DNA from 4 places in the Pseudoalteromonas sp. T1lg122 genome. Region 1 is predicted to be linked to each of the others. Evidence: predicted binding sites of a transcription regulator. Region 1 holds the regulator's gene; each other region holds the start of a gene.
What was found. The regulator sigma-54, encoded in region 1, starts transcription at its own class of promoters, with help from an activator protein. The targets are predictions, from matches to a motif close to GTTGGCACGNNNNTNGNNT.
Positions count from the first base shown of each region.

Region 2: the regulator sigma-54 is predicted to act here: its motif matches at 4,316-4,334, upstream of C2M33_RS14680 (DUF1328 domain-containing protein).
Region 3: the regulator sigma-54 is predicted to act here: its motif matches at 2,798-2,816, upstream of C2M33_RS14925 (BON domain-containing protein).
Region 4: the regulator sigma-54 is predicted to act here: its motif matches at 4,748-4,766, upstream of C2M33_RS07895 (LruC domain-containing protein).

Region 1 is NZ_PQCG01000031.1:97,705-103,830, reverse strand. It holds gene kdsC (3-deoxy-manno-octulosonate-8-phosphatase KdsC) at 1-88, shown strand, start outside; gene lptC (LPS export ABC transporter periplasmic protein LptC) at 85-639, shown strand; gene lptA (lipopolysaccharide transport periplasmic protein LptA) at 629-1,150, shown strand; gene lptB (LPS export ABC transporter ATP-binding protein) at 1,147-1,872, shown strand; gene C2M33_RS11290 (RNA polymerase factor sigma-54) at 1,988-3,484, shown strand; gene hpf (ribosome hibernation promoting factor) at 3,512-3,799, shown strand; gene ptsN (PTS IIA-like nitrogen regulatory protein PtsN) at 3,803-4,255, shown strand; gene rapZ (RNase adapter RapZ) at 4,256-5,101, shown strand; gene C2M33_RS11270 (HPr family phosphocarrier protein) at 5,115-5,387, shown strand; gene mgtE (magnesium transporter) at 5,598-6,126, shown strand, end outside.
Region 2 is NZ_PQCG01000032.1:496,016-502,141, reverse strand. It holds gene alaS (alanine--tRNA ligase) at 1-125, shown strand, start outside; gene C2M33_RS14705 (aspartate kinase) at 132-1,349, shown strand; gene csrA (carbon storage regulator CsrA) at 1,443-1,634, shown strand; gene C2M33_RS14695 (YcxB family protein) at 1,662-2,129, opposite strand; gene C2M33_RS14690 (hypothetical protein) at 2,254-3,177, shown strand; gene C2M33_RS14685 (hypothetical protein) at 3,853-4,044, opposite strand; gene C2M33_RS14680 (DUF1328 domain-containing protein) at 4,096-4,269, opposite strand; gene C2M33_RS14675 (OadG family protein) at 4,804-5,052, shown strand; gene oadA (sodium-extruding oxaloacetate decarboxylase subunit alpha) at 5,068-6,126, shown strand, end outside.
Region 3 is NZ_PQCG01000032.1:542,935-549,060, forward strand. It holds gene C2M33_RS14905 (DUF2147 domain-containing protein) at 1-98, opposite strand, end outside; gene C2M33_RS14910 (hypothetical protein) at 203-640, shown strand; gene C2M33_RS14915 (tRNA1(Val) (adenine(37)-N6)-methyltransferase) at 641-1,339, opposite strand; gene srmB (ATP-dependent RNA helicase SrmB) at 1,416-2,648, shown strand; gene C2M33_RS14925 (BON domain-containing protein) at 2,864-3,202, shown strand; gene C2M33_RS14930 (hypothetical protein) at 3,229-4,161, opposite strand; gene radA (DNA repair protein RadA) at 4,212-5,597, opposite strand; gene C2M33_RS14940 (PilZ domain-containing protein) at 5,952-6,126, shown strand, end outside.
Region 4 is NZ_PQCG01000007.1:540,524-546,649, forward strand. It holds gene C2M33_RS07880 (transposase) at 1-361, shown strand, start outside; gene gdhA (NADP-specific glutamate dehydrogenase) at 602-1,954, opposite strand; gene C2M33_RS07890 (hypothetical protein) at 2,037-2,522, opposite strand; gene C2M33_RS07895 (LruC domain-containing protein) at 2,525-4,714, opposite strand; gene C2M33_RS07900 (ATP-binding protein) at 4,938-6,126, shown strand, end outside.

The sequences.
Region 1 (6,126 bases):
GGGTGGCTTTGGAGCCGTGCGTGAATTAACTGATTTACTGATGTTAGAAAACGGCAAGCCGTTAACTAGCGATGGAACCAGCGCATGAATATAGCCCGTATTTTACTGAGTATTGTTTTTGTTTGTTGCATGGTGTGGTTATGGTACCCGTACTTTAATCAATCAACAGACGCAATAAGTAGTGAAGACGAGATCATAGCATCGCCTGATTATACAGCCGTTGCCTTAAAGCAAACTGCGTATGACGAACAAGGCAAAATTAGTCATAAGGTGGCGGCCGCCAAAATGGAGTTGTATCAACAATTAGGGTTTACCTTTTTTGAACAACCAATTTTTACGATTTATGGCGACCAGCAGGTATGGCAAGTAAAAGCCAAAGAAGCCACTTTATACGAAAACGATCAGCTGATTTTTGAAGGGGATGTGGTTGCTAAAAACTTAACCCACAACGGCATGATCGAAGATATTAAAGCTGAAAACATTAATGTCGACATTGATAAAATGACCATGTTTTCTAAGCAACCTGTGACGCTAACAGGACCGAATTTAAAGATTACCGGGAAAGGCTTAAAAGCCGATCTAAAAACCGAAATTGTTGAGTTAACTAACCATACACGAACCATATACTATGACCAATAAACTTAAGAAACTACTCCTGATCCCAAGCTTATTGATCGCGTTTTCAGGCGCGGCTGCTGAGCAAACTGGCGCACAAATTAGCATTAGCTCAGACCGCCAAGTTGGTAAACTAAAAGATGGCGTTGGCATATTCGAAGGTAACGTAGAGATCGTGCATGGTAATCGTCGTATTACAGCTGAGCGTCTTGAAGCACACGGTGGAGACACCGAAGGCACTGTCGAATTAATTATCGCGACAGGTAATCCTGCTTATTTCGAAGAAAAGCAAGCTGATGGCACCGTAATGAGCGCCAGTGCACAAGAAGTACGTTACGATGTTGCGAAACGCTTCTTAACACTCAATGGCGAAGCTGAAGTCACTCAATCGGGTCAAAAAGTAACGGCCAAAAGCATTACCTACGATATGGCTCAACAGCTGATCAGCGCAGAAAAAGACGAAAACTCAACAGATCGCGTACACACGATCCTCGTTCCAGTTGAAAACAAAAAAGATAACAAAGGCCAACCATGAGCACATTAAAAGCAGAGCTTTTAGCTAAGAGCTACAAAGGCCGCCAAGTGGTTAAAAATGTAGGCCTTGAAGTTGAAGCTGGCAGCATTGTTGGTTTACTTGGTCCAAATGGCGCAGGTAAAACGACAACCTTCTATATGATTGTAGGCTTAGTACCTAGCGACAAAGGTAAAATCAGCATTGATGATAACGACATTACGCTTTTACCAATGCATAGCCGCGCACGTTTAGGTATTGGTTATCTGCCGCAAGAGTCGTCAATTTTTAGAAAGTTGACGGTTTATCAAAACTTGATGGCAATTTTAGAAACCCGTAAAGATCTAAATAAAACCACCCGCGAAGAAACGCTAAACAGCTTACTCGACGAATTTAGCATTCAACATATCCGTGACAGCCAAGGTATGGCGCTGTCAGGTGGCGAACGTCGCCGCGTTGAAATTGCTCGCGCATTAGCCGCAAATCCTAAATTTATCCTTTTAGATGAGCCTTTTGCTGGTGTTGATCCAATTTCAGTGTTAGATATAAAGAAAATTATTGAGCACCTAAAAAACCGCGGTATTGGGGTACTCATTACTGACCATAATGTTAGAGAAACCCTTGATGTTTGTGAAAAAGCCTACATTGTTTCTCATGGGGAGCTAATTGCATCAGGCACACCTGAGCACGTATTAGCTGACCAAACTGTACGTGATGTATATCTAGGCGAGCAATTCAGGCTGTAACCATTACGCCACCGACTAGAGCATCTGCTAGACTTATAACAATGACAATAAATCGATAATTTTTTAACTGTCACAGCACAGTCATCGATAACTTAAAAAGGATTGTTAGGGATACATGAGGCAATCATTACAGCTGCGCATGGGCCAGCAACTTACAATGACTCCACAACTGCAACAAGCGATTCGTTTGTTGCAGCTCAGTACATTGGATCTCCAGCAAGAAATTCAAGAAGCGCTTGATAGTAATCCCCTACTTGAAGTGGAAGAGGCTGATTACAACGAAGAAAGTATCGGTAAGAATGAGCAAAAAGCTGAATCTGACGATATGCAACTAAGCGCGTCTGCAGAAGAAGCACCTAGCGAATACGAGCAAGAAAGCAGTGACGCCCTCAATAAAGACACCGTAAGTGATGACTTAGCAATGGACGTCACGTGGGACGAGTACATGAGTGCTGCCCCATCAACATCATCAGGACCTATGCCTGAAGATGAGTCTATTTACCAAGGCGCATCAACTGAAACCCTACAAGAATACCTAATGTGGCAATTACAGCTCACGCCATTTAGCCCAACTGACGAAGCGATTGCCGTAGCCATAGTAGAAGCCATAGACGACTCAGGTATTTTAACGATCAGCTGTGAAGATATTGTCGAAAGCTTTAATCAAAATAACGATGAAGAAGAAATCGAACTTGATGAAGTTGAAGCGGTCTTAAAAAGAATACAATTATTCGATCCTGTTGGTATTGGCGCGCGCAGTTTACAAGAATGCCTGTGTATTCAGCTTCGTCAATTTGACGCTAGCACACCATATTTAGCTGAAACTAAAATGGTTTTATCTGAGCATATCGAATTATTAGCGAGTCGCGACTATCGCACTTTGATGAAAAAGACTAAGCTTAAAGAAAATGAGCTTAAAGAAGTGATGACGCTTATTCACAGCTTAAATCCTAAGCCTGCGGATAGCATAGTACGCGAAGAGTCTGAGTACGTTATACCTGATGTATCAGTGAAAAAAGTAAAAGGTCGCTGGGTGGTTGAGTTAAACCCAGATTGTATGCCAAAGATTAGAGTAAACAGCCAATATGCGGCTATGTCTCGCTCAGTAAAATCGAGTAGCGACAGCCAATTTATTCGCTCTCACTTACAAGAAGCAAAGTGGTTTATTAAGAGCTTAGAAAGCCGTAACGATACGTTATTAAAAGTAACCAACTGTATCGTTCAACAACAACAAGCTTTCTTTGAGCACGGCCCTGAAGCGATGAAGCCGATGGTGCTAAATGATGTTGCTGAAATGGTCGAAATGCATGAATCGACAATTTCACGTGTAACAACGCAAAAATATATGCATACCCCGAGGGGTATTTTTGAGTTGAAATATTTCTTCTCAAGCCATGTCAGCACCGAAAATGGTGGTGAGTGTTCTTCTACGGCAATACGCGCTTTAATCAAGAAGTTAGTGGCCGCAGAAAACTCAGCTAAACCATTGAGTGATAGTAAAATTGCAGATATATTGGCTGAGCAAGGAATTAAAGTAGCTAGACGTACAATTGCAAAATATCGTGAGTCTCTAGCAATACCTCCGTCTAATCAGCGCAAGAGTTTGATTTAGACGTTTTACATAGAAGGAAAAATGCTTATGCAACTAAATTTAACTGGTCGTCATGTAGAAATCACTGATTCATTAAGAGACTATGTAAACACCAAGTTTGCGAAACTAGAAAGGCATTTTGACCATATAAATAATGTTCATGTCATTCTAGATGTAGAAAAATTAAGCCAAAAAGCAGAAGCAACTTTACATGTAAACGGAGGCGAATTGTTCGCTTCTACAGAACATCAAGATATGTACGCAGCCATTGACTCACTGATCGATAAGCTTGATCGCCAAGTCATTAAACACAAAGAGAAATTAGCTCGACATTAAATTATGAAACTAAGTTCACTTACTAACCAGGACTGCAGCAAAGCTGCGGTCCTTTTTAATAGCAAAAAAAGAATTCTTGAATATATCAGCGAACTGGCCCACCAGCAGCTTCCTCATTTATCGCAACAAGATATCCTAGATGCTTTGCTCAACCGAGAAAAACTAGGCAGCACCGGCATCGGTCGCGGTATTGCTATTCCCCATGGTCGAATGAGCGGTGCCGATGAACCCCATGCGTTTATCATAGTGAGTGAATCACCCATCAATTTTGATGCTATTGATAACCGCCCGGTTGATATATTTGTGGCACTCATCGTACCAGATGGTGACTGTCAGCTTCACCTAAAGACCTTATCAACAATTGCTGATAGACTTAAAGATAAAGAATTTTGTAAACAGTTACGCAGTGCTACAACCGATCAGCAACTGTTTCAGGTCATATCAGCAGAGGCATAAATGGAATTAATCATTATCAGCGGTCGCTCAGGCTCAGGTAAATCGGTCGCTTTACGAGTACTTGAAGACTTAGGCTATTATTGCGTTGATAATATTCCAGTGAATTTGCTGCCTTCACTCGTACGTAGCGTATCTGATAATTACGATAAAATAGCAGTCAGTATCGACGTACGTAACTTACCGAAAGAGCAGCAAGAATTTAATGATATTCTTGAATACCTACCAGGGTTTGCAAACCCAACGCTATTTTACTTAGATAGTGATGATCAAACCCTGATAAAGCGCTTTTCAGAAACACGCCGCTTACATCCATTATCGATTGATTCTTTGCCACTCGATCTTGCTATTAAACAAGAAAAAATATTGCTCGATGTGCTGATCACCCGCGCTGATTTTATGATTGACACCACCGATTTGAGTGTTCATCAGTTAGCTGAATCAATTCGCGAAAAGATCTTAGGTAAAAAAGATAAAAAGCTGATTATTACCTTTATGTCGTTTGGCTTTAAGCACGGTATACCAAAAGAAGCTGACTACGTATTTGATGCACGCTTTTTACCTAATCCACACTGGGAGCCAGATTTAAAGCCGCTAACAGGCCTTGATCAACCAGTAAAAGATTATCTTGCGAGCCACAGCATAGTGCAAAAGTTCACATGGCAAATACAGACCTTTGTGCAAACATGGTTGCCACATTTAGAGCGCAATAACCGCAGTTACCTAACTATTGCAATTGGTTGTACCGGTGGCCAACACCGCTCTGTTTATTTAGCGCAAACAATTGGTGAAAGCTTTGCGAAAAGCCATGCCAATGTAAAAATTCGTCACCGTGAACAAGACATTTAATTAGGCACCTAGAATGCACGCTGAAGATACTTTTTTAATTCAAAATAAACTTGGTTTACATGCTCGTGCTGCCACTGTTTTGGCGCAATTAGCGCTGCAATTTGATGCCAAAATTACCCTTTATCAAGACGATAAAGAAGCCGAAGGCGACAGCGTGTTAGCGTTAATGCTACTTGAAAGCAGCCAAGGTAAAGAAGTTCGCGTTGTATGCGAAGGCCCGGATGCTGATGCCGCATTAACGGCAATTGGCGAATTAATTGCGCAACGCTTTCACGAGCAAGAATAGCATTTGCTAAGCCTTCGGGGTTTACGGTAAACTTAATTCGGATATTTAAAATTCCCTTTAAATATCCTACTTTTATATCGCTCGCTTCTCTAAATTACAAAACTCTTAATAAATTTATCGCAGTGCGACGATATCTCTGCAAATACACCACAAAGCAACTATGCTGATTTGCTTAGCCTATTTAAACTTTTTTCAGTTGTAAGGACGCCAATGCCAGAAGCCTTTGAACAAGATTACCCACTACAACAACTCAAACAAGTGACCAAGTCACTCAATAGTGGTCAATTTGTTCAAGTGCGCGGTATGTTAGCTAAAACGGCGCCTTGTGATACAGCCCTTTTACTTGAATCTTCTCCTCATAAAATTCGTCGTATGCTTTGGCAACTGGTTGACCCAGATGTCCGCGGTGATGTTCTAGAAGAACTGTCTGAAGATGTACGTCTTGGCATTATTGCCCAGATGGAGCCTGAGCACATCGCTGCAGCCACAGAAGACATGGACGACGATGACTTAGGTGAAGTCCTACGTAGTCTTCCTGATACCGTATATCAAGACGTTGTCAGTGCCATGGACTCGCAAGATAGAGAGAGAGCAACGCAAGCACTTTCTTATCAAGAGCGCTCAGCCGGTGCCTTGATGAACAGCGATACGGTAACCATTCGTCCAGATGTTACCCTCGATGTAGTATTACGCTATTTACGCTTAAGGGGCGAATTACCAGAGGGCACTGATGATCTGT
Region 2 (6,126 bases), on a different contig from region 1:
TGGCTGCACAAGTAGGCGGTAAGGGCGGTGGTCGTCCAGATATGGCTCAAGCAGGTGGTACTCAGCCAGAGAACCTTGCAGCAGCCTTAGAAAGTGTAACTGGTTGGTTAACTGAGCGTTCTTAATCACTAGTGGCACTTATCGTCCAAAAATTCGGTGGCACCTCAGTTGGCTCAATAGAGCGAATTGAGGCCGTCGCCGACCTTGTTGTAAAAACCAAGCAGCAAGGCCATCAAGTTGTGGTGGTGCTCTCGGCGATGTCGGGAGAGACTAACCGTCTAATTGAACTCGCTAAACAAATCGATTCTCGACCTAGTGCTCGTGAGCTTGATGTGTTGCTAACCACCGGTGAGCAAGTGTCAGTCTCTTTACTCGCAATGGCTATTATTAAACGTGGTCACTCAGCGGTAAGCTTACTTGCTGATCAGGTCAACATTCGCACCGATAATATGTTTGGCAAAGCACGTATTGAAGAGATTGCTGCGACTCGCCTTAAGCATGAACTTGAGCATAACCGGATTGCTATTATAGCGGGCTTTCAGGGCCGCGATATTGAGGGCAATATCACTACGCTTGGTCGCGGTGGTACAGATACTTCTGCGGTTGAGATTGCAGGTGCTATCAATGCGGATGAATGTCAGATTTACACCGATGTTGATGGGGTATACACGACCGACCCGCGTATTGAACCAAATGCGCGACGTATGAGCCATGTCACTTTCGAAGAAATGCTCGAAATGGCAAGTCTTGGGGCTAAGGTTCTGCATATTCGTAGTGTTGAAGCCGCAGGAAAATATAATATACCGCTCAGAGTGTTATCGAGTTTTAACCCGGATCAAGGGACCTTGATCAGTTTTGAGGAACCGGATGTGCAAGCAAACATTGTGTCGGGTATCGCCTTTAATCGTGACGAAAGTTTGATTTACGTCAATGGCGTGCACCAAGGAACGGAAAACCTTGCAAAAATTTTGAAACTTTTTGCAGAATTCGGCATCGAAATAGATATGATTAATCAAGTTAATCATAACTTTGAAAAAATAGACTATGCTTTTACTGTGCACACGAATGATTTTGAGCAAGCGCTTGAAATTTTGACTAGTAACCAAGATGGTATCAGCGCAGAATCTATTAAAGGGATAAGCAATGTTGCCAAGGTGTCTGCAGTAGGTGTAGGGATGAAATCTCACTCTGGTGTGGCAAGTTTATTTTTTAATGCCCTTGCCGATGAAAACATCAAAGTGATGCTTGTATCGACATCAGAAATAAAGATATCAGTTTTAATTGACGAAAAGTATTTAGAACTGGCTGTACGTGCGCTACACAAAGTTTTTTTAACTGAAAATGAATAAGATCTAGAGTTTTTACTTACTTTTAAGTCTAGATTTCATTAGAATGTTTTTGACGCGGAATCTTTTAATTTTTTGGAACATGGGAGCAATAGAATGCTAATACTAACTCGTAGAGTAGGTGAAACCCTTATGATCGGTGACGAAGTAACAGTTACTGTTCTTGGTGTTAAAGGAAATCAAGTTCGCATTGGTGTAAATGCACCGAAAGATGTATCAGTACATCGTGAAGAAATCTACATGCGAATCCAAGCAGAGAAATCTAACCCAAATCCGGGCAACGTTTAATCAGCGACAGATATTTTTAAGAGCCACTCACTGAGTGGCTCTTTTATTTAGTTCAGCTGTAATTTCATCATTTAGCGCTTGTTTAGAAATATATTGCATACCGCGCTGCGCTTTTAAAATAAAACCTCGCTCAGTTTCAATAATCTCACTAATCTGTTGCCAGTTTAATTGGTAACTTTTATGCGGGTTTTCGGCCTTCACCCCTTCATCATCAAACACGATAGTCACTTCGCTACCTGATGCTCGACTCAGCATTTGTCTTGCGACCCACCATGGCCGCTTGTAATAAAACGATAAGCACTCAACGACAGCAAGCATAATCATAAAGCTGCCCAGATAATGATTCTCTAATTGATAAAAAGCTAATAAGCCTAAGGTTATTAACAATACCAACAGCGGGTATTTAGGCTTAGCTTGTGATGAATAAGGTAGAGACTCATCAAAGCATTCGTAATAATACGGTTTATCTAATGTGTAAGTTGTACTTAATGTCATTCGGGGACTCACTTAATCGACTGGCAGCAGTTTAACATTGATAGAAAAAAACTGCCGCAGTTGGTTTTCATTTAGTTGTCATTATGAGAGCTTAAGGTATCTGTATTTTTTAGGTGTAAGTTGTATGTTTGTTAGTTCAATGTCATTAGCACTAGCAATGACCACAAATACTTTTTTAGTTATGGGCGATATGCCATACACCCCGATTGATGAAATTAATCTCGCCAAAGATGGAAAAATTACTAAAGCAATCGCAGCAACACCCCATGGCTTTTTAATGCACCTTGGTGATATGAAATCGGGAGCACTTGCTTGCACCAATAAGCTTTTGCAAACAAATAAAGCGTTATTAACGTCGTTGACCACACTGCCTTTTATTTACACCCCAGGTGATAATGAATGGACAGATTGCGATCGAGAAAAGCTATCGGTGCGTTTTGATGAGCTTGAACGGCTAAGCTTTGTTAAAGGCTTGATGTTTGAGGAGGCTTATACACAAAAAGCGAAGCAACTACAGGGTTATGCCACACAGGCTGAAATGCTAGAAAATGCTCGTTGGCAGTTTGATGACATTGAATTTCGTACTTTGCATATACCGGGCACTTTTAACGGCCGCTCGCAAATTTTAAAAAGTGACAAAAACGCAGCACTTGATGCCGCTGACAAACGTGATAAGTACAACTTAACTTGGTTAAAGCAAGCGCTTGTTCATCAGGATGCTAAGGCCTATGTGTTTGGCTTTCAAGCTGACATTTACCATCCAACCAGTAAACCCGCTTGCAGCGAATCACAGCGCAGCGATTGTGATGCCTTTAAAGTGTACCGTGATGCTATCAGCGACTTCGCAAAGCACACCACAAAGCCTGTGCTCGTGATGCATGGCGATACCGGCCCATATTGTCAGCAGCAGCTAGCGAGTAACTTAACGCGCTTAAATGTCCCCGGTGATTTTGCCGTTAGCGATGTAACTAAGGTGAGTTTTATTGACGGCCAGTGGCATATAGCGAGTGTAACGACAAACGAGCCCCTCACTAAGGTTTGTGAGTAATAACTTAGGTTGGTTAGAGCGGAGCGAAACCCAACAAGTTAGCGAGTTGCGAGGGGAAAGAGTAAAGTTGCGAGGGGAAAGAGTAAAGTTGCGAGGGGAAAGAGTAAAGTTGCGAGGGGAAAGAGTAAAGTTGCGAGTTTATAGGGAAATGAGCCATCAGCTTTCAGCCGTCAGCTATCAGATTAAAAAAAGAGCCGGTAGGTTGGTTAGAGCGGAGCGAAACCCAACAAGTTAACGAGTTTCTAGGGGAAAGAGTAAAGTTGCGAGTTTATAGGGAGAGGAGCTATTAGCTTTCAGCCGTCAGCTATCAGATAAAACAAATAAGTTAGCGAGTTTCAAGGGGAAAGAGTAAAGTTAGCGAGCTTGAGGTAGCAGCGGTTTAACCACGCGTAGGCGTGAAATTTATTTCGCGCGATGTTTCTTAAATCTACGTGACGTAGGGTAGAGCGGAGCGAAACCCAACAAGTTAGCGAGTTTCTAGGGGAAAGAGTAAAGTTAGCAAGCTACTTGACACAAGCAGCTTGCAGCCTAAAGTCGCTAACTCGCTAACTCGCTAACTCGCTAACTCGCTAACTCGCTAACTCGCTAACTCGCTAACTCGCTAACTCGCTAACTCGCTAACTCGCATACACAAAAAAGCGGCACTTGGCCGCTTTTCTTAATTAAGGTGTATTATTAGCAGTTAGTTTCTTTTGCGTTAACACCTTCTTTTACTTCTTCACATGCATCTTCAACTGCATTTTGTGTATCAGTAATTGCTTCGTCAATACGTTCGCCAGCTTCTTCAGCGGTGTTGTCTTCACAACCCATTATAAATAAACCTGAAAATAGGGCGATAGTTGCGGCTTTTAAAGTTGAATTTTTCATAATGAAATTCCTTGTAAATTTAAAATAAAGTAAGTGGTTATCTGCTTTTAACTACTTAGGGACACTGCCTCTAAGTGCTCCTGATACCAGCGAAATAACAAGTAATACTAAAAATATAAAAAAGATAATCTTAGCGATGCCTGCAGCGGCTCCTGCGATACCGCCAAAACCTAACACTGCTGCGATTAACGCGATAACTAAAAAAGTAATTGTCCAGCGTAACATAGTGGTCTCCTTGGCTATTTAAATTTTCTTAAGTTCGATGTAACTAAAGCGAGTTCTGTGCCAGAATGTTTATTTCTTAAATTTCAGTTGGTTATGTGTTTTTGTTGTTATTGGCAGGGTTCATCATTTGGTAACTTTTACGAGTAAGCATGTAACTTATTCATAGTGATATTTTTTCATATTGAGCTGCATGAGAAAAATGAAAGAAACTGCTAAAAATGGTAAGACCAATTTAACTTTGTTTTGTGGGGTTAGCTCTAACGCCTTGTTGTGTGTGGTTTTTGGTCATTTTGTTGCTATTAATTAATAGTTCAGCATATAACGTCTGGCTATATTGACTATTTATATCATCTATAACGGGGCTTTAAATGCGTGAATAGTGGGGTGTTAATTATATGTGTGTCATGTTATTTTAAATTTAATTGGTTTTACCAATTTACAATGATGCTATACAAATTGATTTTCTTTGTTATCATTGGTGCATAAATATTTAACAAAAATGACTTTTTATTATAAGTAAGCGAGGGGAGTCGTATGGATATAGGTGGATTACTCACCACTGCGGCCAGTTTGATGGTGACAGGCATGGTTGGCGTGTTTGTTTTTCTGAGCATTTTGATTTCTGCGGTGATCTTAATGTCGAAAGTCGTGGGTCGATTCGACGATCCTGCAACTGCAGAACCTACGCGAACAGCAAAAATTCAACCTCAACAGGGTGTGCCACAGGCACATATTGCAGCTATCAGCGCTGCAATTGCTCAATTTCGAAATAAACAAAAATAACGGGGCAGCTCAAACATGGCTAAATTAAAACTAACCGAATTAGTATTGCGTGACGCACACCAGTCTCTTTTGGCAACGCGTATGCGCTTAGACGACATGTTACCCATGGCAGAAAAACTCGATAATGCGGGTTATTGGTCTATTGAATCATGGGGTGGTGCAACGTTTGACTCGTGTATCCGTTATTTAGGTGAAGATCCTTGGCAACGTATTCGCGAGCTAAAAGCTGCAATGCCAAACACTAAGCAGCAAATGTTACTGCGCGGGCAAAACCTTTTAGGCTACCGCCATTATGCTGATGATGTAGTCGAAAAGTTTGTTGAGCGAGCTCATAAAAACGGTGTTGATGTATTCCGTATTTTCGATGCGATGAACGATGTACGTAACCTTGAAACCGCGATTAAAGCAGCGGTAAAAGTAGGTGCACACGCTCAAGGTACAATTTCATACACAGTAAGCCCAGTGCATACACTTGATATGTGGCTGAAACTTGCTAAGCAACTAGAAGATCTTGGTTGCCATTCAATTTGTATCAAAGATATGGCGGGTTTACTAAAGCCATACGATTGTGAGCAGTTGATCAAAGGCTTAAAAGAAACCGTGTCTATTCCTATTGCGATGCAATGCCATGCGACCACAGGTTTAAGTACTGCAACATACCAAAAAGCAATCGATGCGGGTATCGATATGCTTGATACAGCTATTTCGTCAATGAGTATGACTTATGGTCATAGCGCCACAGAAACCATAGTTTCAATTGTTGAAGGCACAGAGCGAGATACTGGTCTTGATTTAAACCAATTGGAAGAAATTGCTGCTTATTTCCGTGATGTTCGTAAAAAGTATGCCGCTTTTGAAGGTAGCCTCAAAGGCGTTGATGGTCGCATCTTATTAGCGCAAGTACCGGGCGGCATGTTAACTAACATGGAAAACCAGCTTAAAGAGCAAGGTGCAGCTGATAAGCTTGACCAAGTGTTACTTGAGATCCCGCGTGTTCGTGAAGATTTAGGTTATATCCCACTCGTTACACCGACCTCACAGATTGTCGGTACTCAAGCGGTACTAAATGTACTA
Region 3 (6,126 bases), on a different contig from region 1:
TCTTCGTCAATGGTTTTCCAAAGACCCACAGGCGTCATTGCGGCAAAGCTCAATTGAGAAAATAATAAGGCAGATAAAGCAATTGATAAACGTAACATAAAAAACTCGTATAAAATTTAAGACATTGGCACTATAACAGGGCTTGGTTAATCACACCATTTTGTTATGATCATACAAAGACAACACATTGCGAGGGAACACAATGAGTCAATTCACATTAATTACCGGTGATATTGTCAGTTACGACAGTAATCAGGTTGCCACAATAAACGCCATTGGCGAAATAAAAATAAATCGCTTTGCTGAGCCATTATTTATTCCTGATAGCGCTAAAGCCGCCATTGAACTAGGTCGGCTTGATGATAACTTGTTTAATTTAAAAAAGTTATTACGCTCAGGCTATGCCGACCCTTGCCCAACAACCCGCGTACTAATTGAAACCACAGAGCCTTTACCTGACATCAAAGGTCTGCTAATCAAACGCCGCTTTAGCATTATTGATTTTTGCAGCGCCGAAATAGAAAAGTCGCACAGTAAAGCCGTGTTAGACGCCCTATTAGAGCTTGAATATGTTCAGCAAATTCAGCTTGATGAAGTCATGCAATTACAACCACCTTCCATACAAAAATCACAGATATAATTACATGTTTAGGTAAAAAGCTTTACATAGCTCTTTATAATCTTGGCTATAGCTGCCATCAGCTGCATGTATGGTTAACGATGATGTATCACATTCGCCGTTGTTTTGGCTGAGTAGCAACAAGCTGCGACTTGGTTGTTTTTTCTCGGTAGTACGGACCAAGCAATGGCGATTTAAGTACCAGCCTGCCTGCTCAGCTACCGCAATGAATTGTTTTGCCTCTACGCAAGGCAAAATCACATTCAAAAGCGTTTTGCCGTGGCTAATCCTAGTACACGCTTCTATCAATTCGCTGAAGCTAAGGCCGTCAGTATGACGGGCAGTATTTCGAGCATCATTTTCACCTTTTAGGCTCCCATTAAAATACGGTGGATTGGTGATGATCGCATCAAAAGGCTCTGCTGCGCTAAACGACTGTACTGCTCCTTCGAAAAGGTTTATTTCTGGCCAAGGGCTAGCGGCAAAGTTATCTCGGGCATCACTGCAGGCACCCGTGTCTATTTCAATGGCACTCACACTTGCATCAGACACTCTTTGTTTTGCCATAAGCGCCAGTAATCCAGTGCCTGTGCCTATATCTAAAATGCGCTTAGCTTTATTTATATCAGCCCATGCACCTAACAAAATACCATCGGTCGACACTTTCATCGCCGTGCGTGTTTGCGTTACCGTAAATTGTTTAAACACAAAGCCTGACATTTTTTCACCTTTTCATTCACCACAGCCGCGTTAACGCGTATAATTAGGCTCAATTGTCCTCTATTTATGTCACTCTATGCAATTTTCTGAATTTGATATCGATAACAAGCTGTTAAATGCCATTAATAAAATGGGTTTTGATACGCCAACCAGTATTCAACAACAAGCGATCCCTGAAGCTCTTCAAGGTCGTGATATTTTGGCATCTGCCCCTACTGGTACGGGTAAAACAGCCGCGTTTTTGATCCCTGCAATTCAATACTTGCTTGATTTCCCACGTCGCGATCCTGGCTTTGCGCGCGTATTGATCATGACGCCAACCCGTGAACTTGCTTATCAAATTCATGAGCAATGCGAATTACTTGCAGCACAAACTCATCTTAAAATTGGGGTTGTGACAGGTGGTATAAACTACGGGACACACAGAGAAATATTCGAAAGCAATAACGACATTCTCATTGCCACACCAGGGCGTTTAATGGAGTACCTTGAAACAGAGAACTTCCATGCTGAAAATGTTGAGGTGCTTATTCTTGATGAAGCTGACCGCATGTTAGACATGGGTTTTCGTAAAGAAATGCTTCGTATTTGTGATGAAGCACGTAACCGTCGCCAATGTTTCTTATTCTCAGCCACCCTTGAAGGTGACAGCGTAGAGTTATTTGCGGAGCGTATCTTAAACGATCCGGCACTCCTTGAAGCCGAATCTTCACGTAAAGAGAAAGGCAAAATCCACCAATGGGTTCACCTTGCGGATGACTACGACCACAAACTTAAAATGTTGGTTGAAACGTTAAATGGTGACGACATTCATAAAGCGATTGTGTTTGTTAAAACTCGTGAGCGCTTAGAAACATTAATTGGTGAATTAAACAACGAAGGCCTTCGTGTTGCTTGGTTACGCGGTGAAATGCCACAAGATAAACGCATGAAAGCGATGGAAAATTTTCACTCAGGTCGCAATAATATCTTAGTTGCAACGGATGTGGCTGCACGTGGTATTGATGTTGCTGATATCAGCCATGTTATCAACTTTGATATGCCTCGTACCGCAGACGTTTACGTACACCGTATTGGCCGTACTGGCCGCGCTGGTAAAAAAGGTATTGCGATTTCATTTGTTGAAGCACACGACGTGGCAATTTTAGGCAAGGTTGAGCGCTACATAGAGCAAAAGCTTAAACGCCGAGTGATTAAAGGCTTTGAGCCACAGCACAAAGAAGCAAAAATTCCCTCTAAAAAGAAAAAAGATCCAGTAAAAATGAAGGCTAAGAAAAAAGCCAAAGCTAAAGCGAAGAAGAAAAAGTAGCTTTATTACCCTTACTGAAAAAATGCCGAGCTTGCCTCGGCATTTTTGTACCCTACCCTTTTTACCTAATGAGTGTGTAATTAGTTCACACTTTATTCCCCCTCACCCCATTAATTCAAATAAAACCAATTAAAATCAACAAGTTAAATATTGGAATGATAATTGTAACTGGTTCAGCAATAGTTCACAGCAGACTACATTAACGAGGGAATTGTATGAGCCGCTTCAAATTAACCGTAGTACTTACATCATTAAGCTGTATTTTTTTACTTGCATGCGCAACGAACGTAAGCGCCAATACTAGCGTGCTAACGACTAGTACATCGGCTCAACCGCGCTTACAACAAATGGCACTGCAGAAATTAACAAGCAATCCTAATTTTCGAATTGAAAACCTACAAGTGATTGTTGATGGTGATACTGTTGAACTAAAAGGCATTGCAGAAACAGGCTTTCAAAGAGCTTTAGCACAAAAATTTTTAGAGCATAGCCAAGGTGTGATGCAGATAAAAAACAACCTTAAAGTGAGTAAGCTCAATCACCCATCACTTTAAGGCTAGATTTACAGAGGGGCTTGAGATTATGCGCCGCTTGCTTGCAGGTTGATAAATTTCGCAAGCTCTTCTGGTTGACCCATCAGCATTTGAATTTGCTGATTAATCTCCATCATGCCTTTACCTTCAGGTAATTTTGCCGACACAGAGAAAGACGATAAGCCATTCACAAAATTAGTGATCGCTGCCGCAAGTTCTTCACTCACAGGAACTTGCTGTAATTGCATAGCTACCACTTGCTTAAATTGCTCATGCGTCATACCTTGCGAAGTTAAGAAGCTATCGACCACGGCTTTAAGCTCACCTTCATCAGCTATCGACAGATTAATACGGCGCGGCTCTAACTGAGTGAGTGCTGCCATCATCTTTGATTGCTGTTGTAATTGCTGCTCTAAGGTTAGCTGGCCATCCGCTGCTTCATTTTGCATTTGACTCGCAGCAAGTGATGCTTCCATTAACGCTGTGGTTTTAGCTAAACCAAGATTGAAATTCACATCAGCCACCTCATTCGCAGTCACTTTAAGTGCAAAGTCACTGTCGCCTGAGTCTTTATTGTAATCAAGTGATGAATTTACGTTATAGCTTGTTGATGCTAGCTTGTTATTTGAGTTTTCTGGTAGCTGCGCTAAGAACTCATCGCTAAAACGAAAGTTAGTCATCACAAAGCCTGTGTGCGGTGGTATCGCATCAACTTCATAACCTGACACATCAATGCTGTCGATAGTTGCAACTGGCTCATTACTTAAACTATTTGAAACAGTGATATCAGATAACTGCATGCTGCTATCAAAAATACTTGCTGAGATATCACTGTATTTAATATCTACACCGCTTTGAATTGATAACGCACTAATTTGCTTATCAACCACCTTTTTCACTTCCTGTGTCGCTGCGTAATTTGCGTAAGCCACGCCACCGACAGCCGCAGCAACAACCGCTGCAATAATTAACTTCTTCATTTTATTTCCTTTAATTGGTGTAATTTTTTTATCAGTGTATCAAATTGTATTTAGTTTATTAACGACAATAGTTCATGCACCGTTTTCACCGGCGTGATCTTCGCCCCAAGGCCTTCCATTGATTTATGGTAATTGCGATGCGGGATAAAAATCTCGGTAAAACCATGCTGAGCAGCTTCTTTGACTCGAGGTACGCCACTGTCGATTGGTCTTACATCACCATTTAAACTTAGCTCGCCCATAATACAGGTGGTGCGGGGTACAACAAATTCGTTCAAGCTGCTTAATAACGCTGTTACTAATGCTAAATCGATACAGGTTTCTGACTCATCGATTTTTAAGCCACCGACAATGTTGAAAAAAGTGTCGTGAAAGATTTTTGTTTTTGTGTGCTTACGCAAAATGCCCGTCAGCATCTTGATGCGGTTCATGTTTAAACCAACACATACTCGCTGCGGGAATTCAGCTTCGGTTTCTGTGGTTAAACATTGGATTTCGAGTAGTAAATTACGGTTACCTTTACGGATACAGGTGATTGCAGAGCCCGGAGATTCAGTACTCGAGCCTGACAAAAAGATTTCACTTGGGTTATCAACGCTCAGCATTCCGCGCTCACACATTCTGAAAATACCCACGGTGTCGATATCGCCAAAACGGTTTTTATTAGCACGTAAAGTTCTGATTTGCCCATCGTTGGTATCGATATGCAATAAAGCATCAACGATATGCACGAGTGTTTGCGGCCCTGCAATTTCGTTATTTTTGTTTACATGGGCAATGATGAACATAGTTACATCATTTTGCTTACAATATTGTGTTAAAGCTTGCGCTGCACTTTTAACCTGCGATGGCGAGCCTGGGCTACCATTTGCCGTTTCTGTTACCACAGCCTGAATTGAGTCAATCACCGCGAACTTGATTTTGTTTTTATCAAGTTCTTCAATGATGGCTTCAACGCTGGTTTCAGACAGTAAGTAAAGCTCGTCTTCGTTGTAATCTAAACGTAGGCGATTCACACGGTTTTTGAACTGCGATAGAGACTCTTCAGCTGTACAGTATAAAGACGGCATCAGTTTTGACATACGTGCAACTAAATCTGAGAGCAAGGTAGTTTTACCAGCGCCAGGGTCGCCAGAGATAATGTTAACTGAACCTGTCGTTACACCACCGCTCAATACTCTGTCTAGCTCGCCGATTTCGGTAAGGCGTTTTTCGGCCTCAGTGGTTGCCACTTCATTTATTTTCTTTGAGCCACCGCCTGCGATACCGGCATAACCTGCCACTACCGCACGGCTTGCCGCTTGTTTTGATTGCCCTGCTGAAGGCTTAAATTCTGCCAGCGTATTCCATGCTCCGCATTTACACTGTCCTTGCCAACGCTGATAGTTCATGCCGCACTCAGTGCAGACAAATTCGATTTTTGCTGATTTTGCCATTCGGCCTTACCTATTTTTGTAGCTGATTTGTGACTATTTCTGTATTTTCAAGCATATAATAGCTAAAGTAAAACTTATGACTCAGACGATTAAGTGAGAGTCATTTTTATAATCACAAAAGATAATATGTTGTAACTTGACCCCCTGAAAAACGCTTAATTTAGCTAAGTGCTTAATTAAGAAATAGTTAAGGGCACAGTTTTTGCTTACAAATAAAACTTTACAGTGCTTGCCATTTAATTGGCGAATACATATAACAATAACGAATAAAATAAAAAAGTAGTTACACTGCTTTGGCTTTAAATAGCCCGTTAGTATACCTACTTTTTTAGATAGACGGTGATGGTTTTATAAATGGCTGAAGACATACTGCTTAAATATGAAAGCCTAGTTGAAGAACTAAAGGCACATTTAGGCACTCCCCAGTTCGACAAACTGTTTAAATCAAAGACAGCTAGCTTAACTAAGCCAGAGCAGTTTCTGATCAAAATGGAAATGTCGCGCTTATCTCAGCCAGTGGCACGCTTTA
Region 4 (6,126 bases), on a different contig from region 1:
TAAATCTAGAATTAATGCAGCACAAAATAATAAACAACCAAAATCACTAATGCGCTTCGCCGATAAACCACGCAAACACATGCCTAAGGGACTGCCATTTGAGCTTGAAACATACCTAAAACTTGTAGATTGTACTGGGCGCTCAATACGAGAAAATAAGCCAGGCAAAATTTCGGAAAATTCGTTACCAATACTTGAAAGATTAAACATCTGTACTGAAAACTGGCTCACACTCACCACTTCCTTTACCCGCTCGTTTAAAAATACAGCGGGTAAAGAGCAAGCTATCACTGCTTATACAAATCACGTGAAACGAAAACGAAGAAGCTCTATAGCTAATAGCCAAGCTTTATTTTGTTGAATTTAGAGCACTTGAACTACTTTTTACTCTATTTTTTATGAATAGAAAATGTCTATCTTCTGAAAATAACTTTATCTAAAACTAAATTACCAACCCTTAAATCTGGATAATGTAAAAGAACTAAACATCATTTATATACAAAATTAGCTCAACCAAAAGCTATGACAATCTACTTTTTAGATACTAAAGTGGGTGTCTTTTTTAAAAAATGGATGTCTCTTTAACTTTAATTCCGAAAAGTTACACAACTCCTTGCTTTAACATTGCATCCGCAACTCGTTCGAAACCTGCTATATTCGCACCAAGCACCAAGTCATGTTCATTCGAGTACTTCTTAGCTGTCGTTGAAATAGTTTCAAAAATAGATTTCATAACTTGTTGAAGTTTTTCATCAACTTGTTCAGGGCGCCACTTTTGCATGCTTGAGTTTTGAGCCATTTCAAATTGACTCGTTGCAACACCACCTGCATTTGCAGCCTTGCTTGGCCCTAAAAAGACATTGTGCTCTTTAAATACTTTTAGCGCATCAGCTGTGGTTGGCATGTTTGCACCTTCACATACAACAGAGCAGCCATTTTCAACCAATGATTCTGCATCTTTTTTAGTAATTTCATTTTGTGTCGCACAAGGTAGAGCAATATCTGCTTCATATCGCCATACTTGGTGTCCATCGCTAGGGTATTGGTTTACGGGTGTAAACTCGGCATTTTTATGCTCATTCAAATAATCCCTAAGCTCAGCGCCACGCTCATTTTTTAAGTGTTTAACAAGAGCTACATCAAGTCCGTCTTTACAATATAAGGTCCCTTTTGAATCACTACAGCTAAGAATAACAGCATCGTATTGGTCAAGCTTTTCCATCAAATACAATGCTACATTTCCAGCACCAGAAACTAAGCATCGCTTACCCCTCAATGAATCACTTTTAGCGTCTAACATAGCATTCAAAAAATACGCAACACCATAGCCAGTAGCTTCAGTTCTCAGTGAAGACCCACCCATAATCTCAGGCTTACCAGTTAGTACCCCTTGAAATTGATTAGTGATCCGTTTGTATTGACCAAATAAATAACCAATTTCTCTCGCCCCAACGCCAATATCTCCTGCAGGTACATCTGTGTTAGCACCTATGTGACGGTAAAGTTCAGTCATATATGACTGACAAAAACGCATAATTTCATTGTCACTTTTTCCTTTGGGATTAAAGTCAGCACCGCCTTTAGCGCCTCCCAATGGCAAGCCGGTAAGTGCATTCTTTAAAATTTGCTCAAAGCCTAAAAACTTAACCACACTTTGATTGACACTCGGATGGAACCTCAAGCCCCCCTTATAAGGGCCTAATGTTGAGCTAAATTCAATTCTAAAACCACGGTTAACTTGCACTAAACCATTGTCATCAAGCCAGGGTACTCTAAAAATGATTTGTCTTTCAGGTTCTACTAATCGCTCAAGAATTGCTTGCTGTTGATAAACGCTATTACCTTCAATTAGCTGACTAATTGATGAAAGTACTTCTTCAACAGCTTGATAAAACTCAGGCTCATTTGAATTAGACTCTTTTACTGATTGCAGTATCTGTTGAACATATTGCATAACAAAATCCTCTTTCAAGCTGTTGAAAATATTAACTCTATTAAAATTAAACTGAATAAATCATAAAATCGATCACTCATGTTTAACGAATAGTGAACACCGCTGATTGCCCTTCTTCATGCTGCCAATAAAAACGTAGTGGCTCATTTTGAGAATCATAAAACCAAACTTCTGCCACCAGCTCTAATGCACTGTTAGCAAGCATCACAGTCGAGGTTAACTTGCTTTGCTTTAAAGGTGCGCGCAATAAGCATTGGTTGTAATCTGCTTTATTATCATCATCTTTTAAGCAGATATTTAAGTAGGCTCTGCTATCACCCATATTCAAATCTACATCTACACTCAGCTCAATTTTGCTACTTAAATCAAATTCAGGAGCAATTGTTAAGTCGACCATTGTCACAGGATCTGTACTCGTCTCTGGAGGTGATGTTTCTGGTGGCGGAGTACTTGTGGTGGGTGTCTGCGTAACCGTTGTACTTTCCGCCTTGGTTGAAGTACTACCTTCTCCACCGCCACCACACGCCGATAACATTAAGCTAATGATTACTAAAGTATAATGTTTCATGATTATTCTCCTCGTAAAATAACATTTGCAAGTTTTGCATTATTAAACCAAAGAGGCTTATCTCGTCCTGCTGATTCAGCAAATGCTCTAAAGTCACCATACGCATGTGTTATATCAACACTCTCTTTTGGGTGCGCCCATGCGCTACCAATCTCCATTGCCCAAGGTAGGCCTGTTTCTGTTTGGAAATAATAACTTTGAGCACTATTACTCGCATCATCAGAGCCATTGATTGAAAATAATTGTGCATTGAATTTTTCGGTTGGTTGTTGATTCTTAATATGAACTTCCCAACCGCGTGGGTTTTGTCCAACTAAAAACTCACCATGGTAGTGATCTTGAGCCGCAAAAATAAATGGATCTAAAGTATATTTAGGGGCTTCTATTGTTGTTACTCCACTTTGAAGTGAAACAGTTAAACTAAACGAAACTTTGCTGTTGGTATCACAGCCTGTTTCAGTTCTAAAGTAACTACAGCTTGATTGCTTATCTGTAAAATCCCATGTATCTGGCATGATAATAAAAATAGCATTCTCAACCCCTTGCTCTAAAATAGAATGTGATTGTGTTTCGCCATCTATAGTTAAATTAATTGAACTTGTATCAATCTGATTTCTTAATATTCGCTTATCAGCACCATCGGCTATCGTTTGGTACAAGCGTACTGCAAAGCCATTATGAAAATCAGCACCAATGCCAACTAATTCCCCTTCAATCTTGTAGCCCATGGCCTGGCCTTCTTTATCAATCAATGTAGTACGATAATTTACAACTAAATCGTTAAAGTCATAGTCACCAGCGAAAGGCCATTGATCTTCATAGGCAAGGGTTACCCAACCATTCTCACTTGGGTATACCAAACTGCCATAAGTGGTTACCGGATAGTCCTCCACTTCGCCGCCTGTTACCCCACCACTTGCGGTAATTGGGTTAGCTTCGCTGCCATCTGTGACACGAAAACGTGCCCATGTTGCTCCCATCACAGCATCACTCGGTACATCAACCAGCACACTGTTATCACCTTGATTTAAGCGATACTTGCTCACTGTGATTTCATCTGGATCAAACTGGAAATTTTGATCCCAATCGAACCAAGCATATAAATACCCATTATCATTAGGTGCGGTCACTATTACCTGGCTGGTAGAGCCTGCAACAAAATCAGTAACAAATCTCACACCATCATCTGAACTATCGACTGGCGATGCCTGTAAATCAGCAGGTGTGTTAATATTTTCGCCATCAACAACGGCTCCTAAATAAACTAAATTTGATTGGTCTTCATTAGGGTCAAACAAATGGCGGGCACCACTATGAGCAAGTGCTGTTTTATATGGCATGGGTGCATCACCAAAGTCGATAGAGTTATCAGTTACTTTTACTTCAGCAATAGCACAGCGTGCACCATCATTTTGATTCGATGTTGGCCCTAAGGTAAACACTGAAGCAGTAGGCGTATAACCCATTACAGGGCTGGTGCTCAAATCTACTTTATGGATTTTACCGCTGCGGTTATTACTAAAATAAAACTGGCCTTGTACATCAAAATAGCCTGCACCATTAGCACCGGTATCACCTGCTATGTCGAGGTTAGCGACAAAAGTGGGTGTCTGGTTATCTAAATTTATTTCATAGAGGTCTCCGTTTGACTCAACCGCATACAAAAGATTGCTGTGTGGATGAAAAGCAAAATCATAAATAGCTAAATTCCAGTTCGCTGAGCCTGCAACTAATTGTGCCTGATACTCGTCGGCCTCTTCAGTTAAATCAATGCCATATAAACCAAATTTAGGGTGGTATAAATAGTAAATCGCCTGATTAGTTTCACTATTTACATGAATATCACCAACATAAAAATTGGTATCTGGCAGGCCATTTATAGTCAAACGTTGTAAAACATAATCGTCACCAATACGCACAACACTTTTTGGTGCTTGTTTACTAAAGCCATACATATATTGGTCTTGATAATTAAAGCCAACCGCATTAACGCTGTCGTTATTCGTTTCTGTTGAAAAATCCATTGACGCTGCAAGCACGGTGGTTTTGGCTGATACCAGGTCAACGCCATACATTTGCGCAGGCGAACCTTGAATTAAAAATGCCTTACTTGGGCACTGTTCAAATGGTGCTGCACTTACGAAGCCAGTTGCAAGTGCGGTTATTAGGTAAGCGGGTAAGTTACTTTTCATAATTACACTCTCCTGTGGATGTGTTATTACTCAAAGCAGTAACCATTCCAAAATACAACTCATTCTAAAACAAGACGTTATGAACAATTGGGCTGAGTATTTGCAAGATGCAAGAGGCATAGTTGCATAATGCAATTCTTTTTAGCTATAAAAGCAAATCATTCCCACTTAAAAGAATGACATGCTAGACTAGTTAGGAATAAAAATAATAATAAACCCCACTATGAAACTTAAAGCCTCTGTAATTCTGTACTTTGCCTTATCAATGAACAGTGCTTTTGCATCAACACTGCAACACAACATTGATGAAGCCAGAACAATCAGTGACTACCAAAAACGATATGACTATTTAAAAGCCATCGATAAAAAGCTTATTGAGTCCGCCAGCCTTGCAGAACAAGTCAGTTTTAACGTTAGATTAATTCACGTTCACATACACCTCGGCCAATTTCAACAAGCGCAAACTATTATTGATGAACTTGAAGCAAGCCCTAAATACAAAAGCGACGCCCCCATTTACAGCGAGTTATATCTTGCAAAAGCCCGCCTCGCCTACAGAGAAGGTGACTTAGTATCTGCAATCAATTTATCGCAACAAAATGTCGCCCTGTTTCAGCGTTTACAACTTATCGATTATGAAATTGATGCCGTGGCGAGCCTTGTCAGTGCTTATCATAATGCAGGCGAGTATCAAGCAGCCTTGAACTTGCTTGAGGTTTATATACACGACAAAAATCGTGAATTAACTTTAAAACAAAAAGAAATGCTCTACCATGGTTATTCGCGTAATCTTGAGCAGTTAGACCGGTTTACGCTTGCTCTAGAATATAAGCTAAAACGCCGTGAAGTTATTCAGCAGATGTCACCGTCCATCTCATTACAAGCAGGCATAAGTTATTCAATTGCCCAAAGTTATTTAGATTTAGAACAATACGAAAAAGCAAAGAGCGAATTTATTATAGCCCTTAGTTTTGATAGGCAAACGGGTTCACTTTCTGATATCGGACATAGTTTAGTTAAACTATCCCAATGCGAATATGGGCTAAAAAACTACAATGCAGCACTTGAATACGCACAAGAGGCTCAACAGGTGTTCGCAAGTTATAACAGCACACGAAATACTGCCTGGGCAAACCATAATATTGCGATAAATTTGCTCGAAGTCGATAAAGCAACTCAGGCATTAACCATTGAAAAACAAGTGATCACTGAACTCAAGCAAGACGATCACTTATATATTGATGTATTACTCACATTAGCAAAGCTATACATTGGCTCTACTGAGCACGAACAAGCTAAACATTTTGCTGAGCAAGCCTACAAGTTAAGCAACCAAAAAAATAAGCTGCAAAAGCAAATCACAGCCCTAGAACATTTGATCACTGTGGCAGTACAACAAGCTGATTACAAAC